3 regions of the Bermanella marisrubri genome follow, and region 2 is predicted to be linked to each of the others. Evidence: predicted binding sites of a transcription regulator. Region 2 holds the regulator's gene; each other region holds the start of a gene.

Region 1 (3,283 bases), 1.4 Mb from region 2:
CTTCGTCTACTTCAGATGCACTTACACCCGCATCTTTAAGAGCCATTTCACAAGGCTTCAACGAGTTCTTAACCAACTCTTCTACAAGAGACTCAAGCTTGGCACGAGTCACTTTTACATTTAAGTGTTTAGGACCTGATGCATCCGCTGTGATGTAAGGTAGATTAACGTCAGTCTGAGAAGCCGATGACAATTCTACTTTCGCTTTCTCTGCCGCTTCTTTCAGACGCTGCATAGCCAGTGCATCACCGCGTAGATCCATACCTTGATCTTTCTTGAACTCATCCGCTAGGAATTCGATCAAGCGCATATCAAAGTCTTCACCACCTAGGAAAGTATCACCATTGGTTGCCAATACTTCGAATTGTTTCTCACCATCCACGTCAGCAACTTCGATGATGGAGATATCGAATGTACCACCACCCAAGTCGTAAACTGCGATAGTGCGGTCACCGCCTTCTTTGTCGATACCATAAGCCAATGCAGCCGCTGTTGGCTCGTTGATGATACGCTTGACTTCTAGGCCTGCGATTTTACCTGCGTCTTTTGTTGCCTGACGCTGTGAATCGTTAAAGTAAGCCGGTACAGTGATAACGGCTTCAGTTACTTTTTCACCAAGATAGTCTTCCGCTGTTTTCTTCATTTTCTTAAGAACTTCAGCAGAAATTTGTGGCGGTGCAAATTTTTCGCCTTTTACTTCGACCCAAGCATCACCATTGTCTGCTTTTGTAATGGTGTAAGGCACCATCTTAATGTCTTTCTGTACGACATCATCTTCAAAGCGACGACCGATTAAACGCTTGATGGCGTATAATGTGTTTTGTGGGTTAGTAACCGCCTGACGTTTTGCAGGCTGACCTACTAAAATCTCGCCATCATCTGCATATGCGATGATAGAAGGTGTAGTGCGATCGCCTTCCGCGTTTTCAATTACGCGTGCTTTGTCGCCATCCAATACAGACAAACAAGAGTTTGTTGTGCCTAAGTCGATACCAATGATCTTACCCATGTTATCCTCTCCAATCTTTCTCAATTCGTAAGAGCCGCAACAGTTGCTGACTCTAGCAATTCGGCATATGCCTGATTATTTCTTTGCTTGACCCTTTAATGGGTGCGGATATTGCCTTTTCAACCCATTACAACCTAATTTCTTAGGCTTTTTCATCCACAGCAGGCGCTGCTTTAGATACTACAACCATTGCAGGACGCAATAAGCGATCGTGTATGGTGTAACCTTTCTGTACCACATTAAGAACCGTGTTTGGCTCGGCATCTGGCGCATCCACCATGCTAATTGCTTGGTGTAAATCTGGATCAAACGGATGACCTTCTGGCTCAATCGCTTCCACCTTAAATTTCTTCAACGTGTTAACGAAGCTCTTTTGTGTCATTTCAACGCCTTCCAAGAAAGGCTTCACCACTTCATCTTCAGGAGATGCTGCAATAGCACGCTCTAAATTATCAACAACTTCGAGCAGCTCTCGTGCAAATTTCTCTGTGCTAAATTTATGAGCCTTTTCTACATCTACTTCAGCGCGACGACGAACATTTTGCGTTTCCGCTTGAGCGCGTAGGACTTCTTCTTTGAGCTCTGCCACTTCCGCTTGCAGGGCTTCCACTTGAGAATCTTGCTCTACCACTGACTCAACAGTGTTATCCGCTGATTCTTGAGCTGATTCAGATTGCTCTTGAGCAGTTTCTTGAGTTTCTACTTCAGGGTTTTCAATATCTTGGCCTTGTTCAGACATTCGCCTCTCCGTACAAATATTCAGGTTATTTTTAAGCTGCCTTTAATGTGGGGATGAAATTATTTGTTTCAAGAGGCTTTACAAAGACATTTTTTACTGTATAAATAAACATATGTATAAGCATACAGGCAGCGAGAAAGACGCTCATTAAGGGAGAGGGATTTATGCTCACGCACATATCCATAAAAGACTTCACTATCGTAGACAGCCTTGAACTGGATCTAAAGCAAGGGTTCAGTGCCGTCACAGGCGAAACCGGCGCAGGTAAATCCATTATGCTGGATGCCTTATCTCTTGCCACAGGCCAAAAGGCCGATGCCAAGCAAGTTCGCCCTGACGCTCAAAAAGCCGAAATATATGCCTGCTTCGATATTGCTTATCAATCAACTGTTAGCCAGTGGCTTCATGACAATGACCTCGAAGGCGACGGTGAACAATTAATTCTTTCCCGCATTATTACCAACGAAGGTCGCAGCCGCGGCTACATCAATGGCCGCCCAGTATCACTTCAACAACTTAAACACGTCGGTCAGTCTTTATTGGATATTCACGGACAACATGCTCATCAGCAATTGCTACACAAAGACAGTCCTCGTTTATTTTTAGATGCTTATGGCGAACATGAAAACCTATTGCAAACAGTCAAATCCCAATACCAAGAGTGGCAAAGCCTAAATAAAAAACTGGACGCCTTGCAGAACCAGAGCGATGAGGTCAACGCTCGTATTCAACTATTGGAATACCAGGTAGAAGAACTAGACATACTCAGCCTTGAAAAAGACGAGATAGAGTCTCTCGAAAAAGAACAGAAACGTCTCGCTAATGCAGAGCATCATCTGCTCACTGCCCAACAAGCTTTGCAGCTTTGCCGCAGTGACGAAGATCAAATTGACGCCTATCAAGCGGTACAAATGGCACTACAAAAACTGGATCCTATGGTAGAGAGCGACACCAAATTGCAAGCTGCCCATGAACTACTCAATCAAGCTCAGGTTGCTCTAGAAGAAAGTGCAAATGAATTGCATCACTATATTGACGGATTCGAGATTAACCCTCAACGCTTACAGCAAGTAGAAGAGCGCCTAAACACCATTTATGAACTGGCTCGCAAGCACAAGGTACGTCCAGAAGAATTATTCGACTTACACCAAGACTTGGCCAATGAACTAGCGGACATTACACATGAAGACGCATCGCTAGAATCTTTACAAGCAGCTCAAGAAAAAGCTCAAGAAGCCTATAGTCAAAGTGCAAATCAACTAAGCGATAAGCGCCAAAAAGCAGCGGCAAAATTGGCTAAAGCGCTACTCTCTCAATTAAAAGAACTGGCCCTGGATAAAGCTCAATTAGAGTTTCAAGTGACACCACATAGCCTTCATGAGGCTAATAGCTACGGCTTAGATGATATTGAGCTGATGATCAGCTTAAACCCAGGCCAACCTATGCAGCCAATGCACAAAGTAGCCTCGGGTGGCGAACTTTCTCGCATTAGCTTAGCACTACAAATCCTGATACAACGCGGACCTAATACCTTA
Region 2 (3,283 bases):
CGACATGACGCAGATTATTTTCGATCAGGCGCAATTGGCCGAAGGTTCACAGCTACAAGATCCAGCGGGTTATGTTGATCGCATCAACAAGTTAATGCTTGGTTTACTTGATGGATAACATATAACAGGTAGTAATTAAAAAAAGCGGCTATACAGCACAGTTATGTGCGTATAGTCGCTTTTTTGTAAGCGCTCTTTGCTAGGCAGATTAAGCCTCATCCGATATGATAGGCGCTAATAAAATAACAGCATAATAACGACAGGTGTGTAATGAAATTACTGCGGTATTTGGCCCCAATCGCTTTGATGATCTCGAACTCGGCATTTGCTGGTGGTTCATTGGGATTAAGCATTAACAACGAAGTGGCCGGTCTAGAATATGACGCTACACGCATGGGAACACCTTTGCATGTTTCAGCCGGTTTTATTCATCATGAAGATGACGGTAACGTATTCAACTTAGGTATCAATGCGGTTGATGTGCGTACTCAAGGCAGTCCAGTGCGTATCGGTATTGGCGGCAAGCTATACGGTTATTTCACCGATTATAACGATAGTGGTGCGATTGCGATCGGTGGTTTTGTTGATTACAGCCCCGTCCAGTTGAATGGTTTGGCTTTAGGTGGTCATGTTTATTACAGCCCAAGTGTACTGTCATTTGAAGATACTGAAAACCTTGTGGATTTAGGGCTTGAAGTAGGCTATCGCTTACTGCCTACAGCAAAGATTTACGCTGGCTATCGCTTTATTGAAGCTCAAGAAGAAGTGGTCGATATTGAAGTGATCAAGGCTGGTGTCGTTGGTCTGCAAATCGACTTCTAAGGTTTTTCTTGATGAGCGTTTCACGCACTAACCAGGCCTTGTATTTCGCTAAATTGTCCATAGAACGTATAGCAGACGTTGAAGGTCAATTAAAAGTGCAGGCCCAAGAGCAGTCTCTCTATCATTTGTATTCCGCGCTTCGTGGATTTGTGAAAGAGTTGGTTGCTCAATACAATCTGGCACCCAGCCGCACTCTAGACGAGTTGTTTGCTCAAAAGGAGTTGCCGACAGAGCTGTACGAGCTAAGCCTGTTGAACGGCCAAGCGGATAGTTGGGTGGCAAGCATACGCAAGCAATATGAGCGCATGTTGGATGAGGGTTTAGGCAATAGAACAGTGAATGCCGCATTGATTTCGTCCAGTGCCGATTACGACACTTTATTTTCTAACTATTTGATTGATATGGAAAAAACCATTCAACGCATGCGCGAGCATTATCAAGAGCATTAAATCCTAGTCTATTGCTGGTTTCGCTGGCTATATCGGGGTGATATACTCGCGCCCCTTTCGATTGTGACACCTATTATTTTGGTTGAGGTTTATGGCAGCAGTATTTGAGATAGTTGAGTTAGCTGACGGTGATGTAGCCTTAAAACGTAGTGATGGCGAAGGCGAGCCCTTAGTTCGTATTCGTTTTTCTGAGGACGCTATGATCAGTTTCCCAGAGCAGCACATTGAAATTGCAAAAGCCATGATTGAAGCGGGTGTAAGAAAGGTCGGTGAACTTAGCGGTGTTCATGTGGAAGACACCAGTGAAATCGCTGATGTAGAAGAGCGTACGGTTCACTAGCAACGCTCTAAAGTTCGTTCATAAAAAAAGCCAGCAATAGTAATTGCTGGCTTTTTTTGTTTCTGCCGATTCGAAGCCTTTGCATTAATGGATGTTTTGACGAATCGCACCTACATAGAGACCTTCGATATCTAAGTGTTCATTTTCTAAATCCACTACGATAGGGCTGTACTCACTATTTTCGGGTAAGAGCTTAACGATGTTTTTATCTTTCTGAAAACGCTTCACGGTGACTTCTTCACTGTTTACCCGTGCCACCACGATCTGTCCGTTACGCACTTGCTGAGTTTTATGTACTGCGATTAAGTCACCGTTCATGATGCCAATGTCTTTCATACTGTCACCGTGAACTTCTAGTAGAAAATCTGCAGTAGGATGGAAGAAATCTCTCGGTAGTTGCACGTGACGTTCTACATGTTCCTGCGCCAAAATTGGTTCACCTGCGGCGACACGGCCGATTAGAGGTAGACCTGTTTCTTCTTGTTGAGCTAGACGAATTCCGCGACTGGCTCCCGGAATCATCTCAATAGCGCCTTTACGAGCTAAGGCTTTTAGATGTTCTTCTGCCGCATTTGGGCTCTTGAAGCCAAGTTCTTGAGCAATTTCTGCGCGAGTAGGAGGGTAGCCCGTATCGTCGATAGCTTGCTTGATCAGATCAAGAACTTGTTGCTGGCGTGCAGTTAATTTAATCATAGGCGCCTATATCTGTTTTTATATACAGAGTGTGATTATATACAGTGCTGTATGTATGTAAAGTATTGTATATACAGCCAATATATCAAGCGCAAAGCTGCATATTATGGCGAATTTGGGCCTATGGATTGACTGCGCTATTGGGTAAATTGACGCGGCGTCAAATAATGACGCAACGTCAAAATTCGACTCAGAGTCAAATAAGTATAAAAAATGACAAATAAACGCGATCGAAAGACGCAAGCGTGGTTGCAGCGCGATCAACTTATCTTGGAAACTGCTCGGGATTTGCTCTCTGAAGAGGGGGTGGCGGCTATCAGTATGCAAGTAATTGCTGAGCGAACTGAATATAGTAAAGGCACCATTTACCAGCACTATCAGTGCAAAGAAGACGTGATTGCTAAATTAGTCATCCATTGCGGACACAACTTAGTCAGTGCTATTGATTCGGTCATTAAGGATTCTCACAGTTTACGTCTGAATGTATTTTTAGTCAGTGCTGCTTTCTTTATTAATGCAAAGCAGCAACCTCAAGTGGCTGCGCTAGTATCGCAAGTAAAAGCCCCCGAGTTTCAAGGCAAAATATCACATGCTCATCGAGAAGAGCTTGCAGACATTGATAACAGTATTCTCAATCAGGTAATCAGCTTGTTCTCTGAAAGCCAAGAAGTTCCCCAGGACAAGGTGCGCACTGCTGCGTTTGGATGGTGGGCTATGAAATGGGGCGTGCAGGACGTGCTCACCAATAATTGGGAATTGTCCAAGTTGGGGTTTGATCATCCCATCGTTTTTTTTGCCGATAGCTTAAACGTATTTTTAGATGGCTTGGGACTCGCGAAAGATGAGCAGACCGAATCATTGAGTCAAGTACTTCAACTTGCAACCGAACTGATTACTCAGAATAACAATAACGAAAATACATAAGGACCCACACAATGGAATCCATAACTTGGTGGATTGTTCGCAATCCTTGGAAAGT
Region 3 (3,283 bases), 740 kb from region 2:
ATTGGGATAAAGAGTTACAGGATTCCTATACTAATCCGGTGCACATCAGTGTCGGTGCCAATCATGCTTGTATCATTGATGATATAGGTGGTGAACAATTTGAGTTAGATTGCTTTGGTAGGGATAACGCGCAGGAAAATCTACTGAGTGTTCCTTCCATTTTTACCGATGTACCTGGCTTTAATCCTAAAACCGTCGACGCAGGAGTGGGTCATACGTGTATGATTGCGGATTATACTGGTTATTTTCAGGCCGAGTCTGGGAGCATGGATGCACAGACAACTCAAGGTATCGCCTGTTGGGGACGCAATGAATCAAATCAAAGTCGCCCTCCCTTAAAAGCGTGTTTCGGGTACTATGATCAAGATTCAGAAGAAGCCCGTAGATGTATCAACTTTTAATTTAAGGAGTCACAGATGCTGAACAAGATTAATGCACAAAAGTTACTACTAGCCAGTTTGATTACACTGGCGATTTTTCCTGCCGTGATTTTATTGGCACGTACCGGTGCGATGCATTTCCGTAATAGCTTTCTCATTATGATCATCGCAGCCATTGTGGCTTTTATTGTTTTGGTGCTGGCGGTATTCAAAATGTCTCGTGCCAAAGAGGGGGAATCAAAGTCATTGATTCTGACAATGTTATGCACTGCTACTCCATTGGTGATTTTGGGTAATTTCATTGCTTTGGGGCAATCTCGTCCGTTTATCCATGACATCACCACTGATTTTGACACTCCGCCAGAATTAGTTGCGGCGGCAGATCTACGAACGCCAGATGAGAATCCAGTGACGTACATTGGTGGCGAGGTTATGGAGCTGCAAATGCAAGGCTATCCAGATTTGAAACCGCTACTTTTGAATGTGAATCCAGATGAAGCCTTTGCAATGGTTGAAAAGCAAGTGCAAGTAGAAGGATGGGAGCTGGTTGCGAAACACAAAGAGACCCTTCCTTATACAGTAGAAGCCGTTGCCACCAGCTTATTGTTTGGATTTAAGGATGATATTGCGATTCGTATTAGCAGAACCGAAAGCGGTACTCGCATTGATATGCGCAGTAAAAGCCGTGTAGGTAAAAGCGATTTAGGCGCTAATGCGGATCGAATCAAAAACTTCTTTGAAGCGCTTTCGAAGTAACTTGGAGCATCAAACCTAGTGGATTGGCAACAAAACCATGTGGCGCAACTTGCTCAGTTGTGCCTAAGCAAGCAGCTCATGATCGCAACCGCTGAGTCTTGTACCGGCGGTTTAGTCAGTGCATGCATTACTGAAATGGCGGGTAGCTCTCAATGGTTTGACCGAGGGTTCGTGACCTATAGTAATGAAGCCAAAATGACAGAGTTAAATGTTCTCGCCAAAACACTGGATACATATGGAGCTGTAAGCGAGGAAACTGCTCTAGAAATGGCCGAAGGAGCGGTAAAAAATAGCAATGCAAACCTTGCGGTGAGTATTTCTGGCGTCGCTGGCCCAGGTGGTGGCAGTGCAGAAAAACCCGTTGGCATGGTGTGCTTTTCCGTCTCGAGCCCCCATGGTAGCAGGGCTGAGACTCAATACTTTGATGGCGATCGTCATCAAGTTCGCCAAGCAGCCTGTGCCCATGCGCTGCAAATGATGATTGATGAAGCCTTAAAAGAAAAGGTTATAAATTAGTCCTTTGCGTTAAAAAAGAACTGTGTTTTAATACTGGTTAAATTTACAGTGTTTGCTGTATGAGCCAGTCCGATTCATAGCATACAGCGCACAACTCCCACACAAGTTGAACAGTATAAAAAGGTGAACGTTAATGGACCAGAATCGCCAAAAAGCCCTAGACGCGGCTCTTAGTCAGATTGAACGTCAATTCGGTAAAGGCGCCATCATGAAAATGGGCGAGCAACCCCGTGAGGCGATTCCTTCTGTATCAACCGGTTCACTATCATTGGACATTGCTCTAGGTATAGGCGGCTTGCCATTTGGTCGTATCGTTGAGATTTATGGTCCTGAGTCTTCTGGTAAAACCACCATGTGTTTGTCCGCCATGGCAGAAGCGCAAAAGGATGGTAAAACGGTTGCGATCGTTGATGCGGAGCATGCCTTAGATCCTTCTTATGCGGAAAAGCTGGGTGTGGATCTTGATAGCCTGTTGGTATCTCAACCGGATACTGGTGAACAAGCTCTAGAGATTGTTGATAGCCTAGTGCGCTCCAATGCGGTGGATCTGATTGTTGTTGACTCTGTGGCAGCGTTAACACCAAAAGCAGAAATTGAAGGTGACATGGGTGACTCCCACGTAGGCTTGCAGGCTCGTCTTATGTCACAAGCGTTACGTAAACTAACGGCGAATGTAAAAAATGCTAACTGTATGGTGATCTTCATTAACCAGATTCGTATGAAGATTGGTGTGATGTTTGGTAACCCTGAAACCACAACCGGTGGTAACGCACTTAAGTTCTACTCTTCTGTCCGCTTGGATATTCGTCGCACAGGTGCTGTTAAGAACGGTGACGAAGTGGTAGGTAACGAAACTCGCGTTAAAGTAGTGAAAAACAAGGTTGCTCCACCGTTTAAACAAGCGGAATTCCAAATCATGTATAACCAAGGTATCAACCGTCAGGCGGAAATCATTGATTTGGGTGTGAAGCTTGGTTTAGTGGATAAGTCTGGTGCTTGGTACGCTTACAAGGGCGATAAGATTGGTCAGGGTAAAGCCAATGCTTGTGTCTATCTTCAGGAGAACCCAGAAGTTAGTAAAGAACTTGAAAAGCAAATCCGTGATCAACTGTTAGTGGTTGCTAAGCCAGCAGAAGAAAAAGCGGAAGCGGAAGCACAAGCGGAAGCGCCTGCTGCAGAGGCGAAACCCGCAAAAAAGACTAAAGCGAAAGAAGAAGCATAGTCTTTTTCAGTAGAAAAAAGCCAACTTGGAGATTCTAAGTTGGCTTTTTTTATGTTCAGGATGAACGGTATAGCGCGATGCCATGGATGGCAAAGAGCGCATATGTTCAGGAAGAACGGGTCAAACCGGCTCCTGCCTCTTTTCGACACTTGCACATCCTTGTGCATCGTATAGCGGTTATCATGGATGGCAAAGAGCGCATATGTTCATAATTAAGTAAATACATGGATCTAATTATTAATGATGGATGATGATTGGCTAGACGAGCGCCACAGAAAGTCCAAGAAATCTATGGCTGCTCCAAAAGAGCTGAATGAATCAGAACTTAGACGCAAAGCAGTAGAGTTGTTGGCCCGTCGTGAATACAGTTTTGCTGAGCTAGAAAAGAAACTACTGCCATTGAGCAGCG

What was found. Region 2 encodes LexA, which represses DNA repair genes until DNA is damaged. Its sites were predicted from a motif close to TACTGTNTANNTANACAGTA; they were not measured.
Region 1: a site for LexA is predicted at 1,843-1,862, ahead of recN (DNA repair protein RecN). Genes of this name have one in related genera too.
Region 3: a site for LexA is predicted at 1,684-1,703, ahead of recA (recombinase RecA). Genes of this name have one in related genera too.

Annotation. Positions count from the first base shown of each region.
Region 1 is NZ_CP051183.1:2,904,348-2,907,630, forward strand. Features, by position in the region: gene dnaK (molecular chaperone DnaK) at 1-1,009, opposite strand, end outside; gene grpE (nucleotide exchange factor GrpE) at 1,152-1,748, opposite strand; gene recN (DNA repair protein RecN) at 1,913-3,283, shown strand, end outside.
Region 2 is NZ_CP051183.1:1,524,546-1,527,828, forward strand. Features, by position in the region: gene htpG (molecular chaperone HtpG) at 1-118, shown strand, start outside; gene HF888_RS07020 (YfaZ family outer membrane protein) at 271-822, shown strand; gene HF888_RS07025 (DUF6586 family protein) at 834-1,271, shown strand; gene HF888_RS07030 (hypothetical protein) at 1,363-1,611, shown strand; gene lexA (transcriptional repressor LexA) at 1,696-2,304, opposite strand; gene HF888_RS07040 (TetR/AcrR family transcriptional regulator) at 2,518-3,228, shown strand; gene HF888_RS07045 (efflux RND transporter permease subunit) at 3,240-3,283, shown strand, end outside.
Region 3 is NZ_CP051183.1:786,466-789,748, forward strand. Features, by position in the region: gene HF888_RS03565 (RCC1 domain-containing protein) at 1-401, shown strand, start outside; gene HF888_RS03570 (DUF1499 domain-containing protein) at 417-1,136, shown strand; gene HF888_RS03575 (CinA family protein) at 1,155-1,652, shown strand; gene recA (recombinase RecA) at 1,786-2,874, shown strand; gene HF888_RS03585 (regulatory protein RecX) at 3,115-3,283, shown strand, end outside.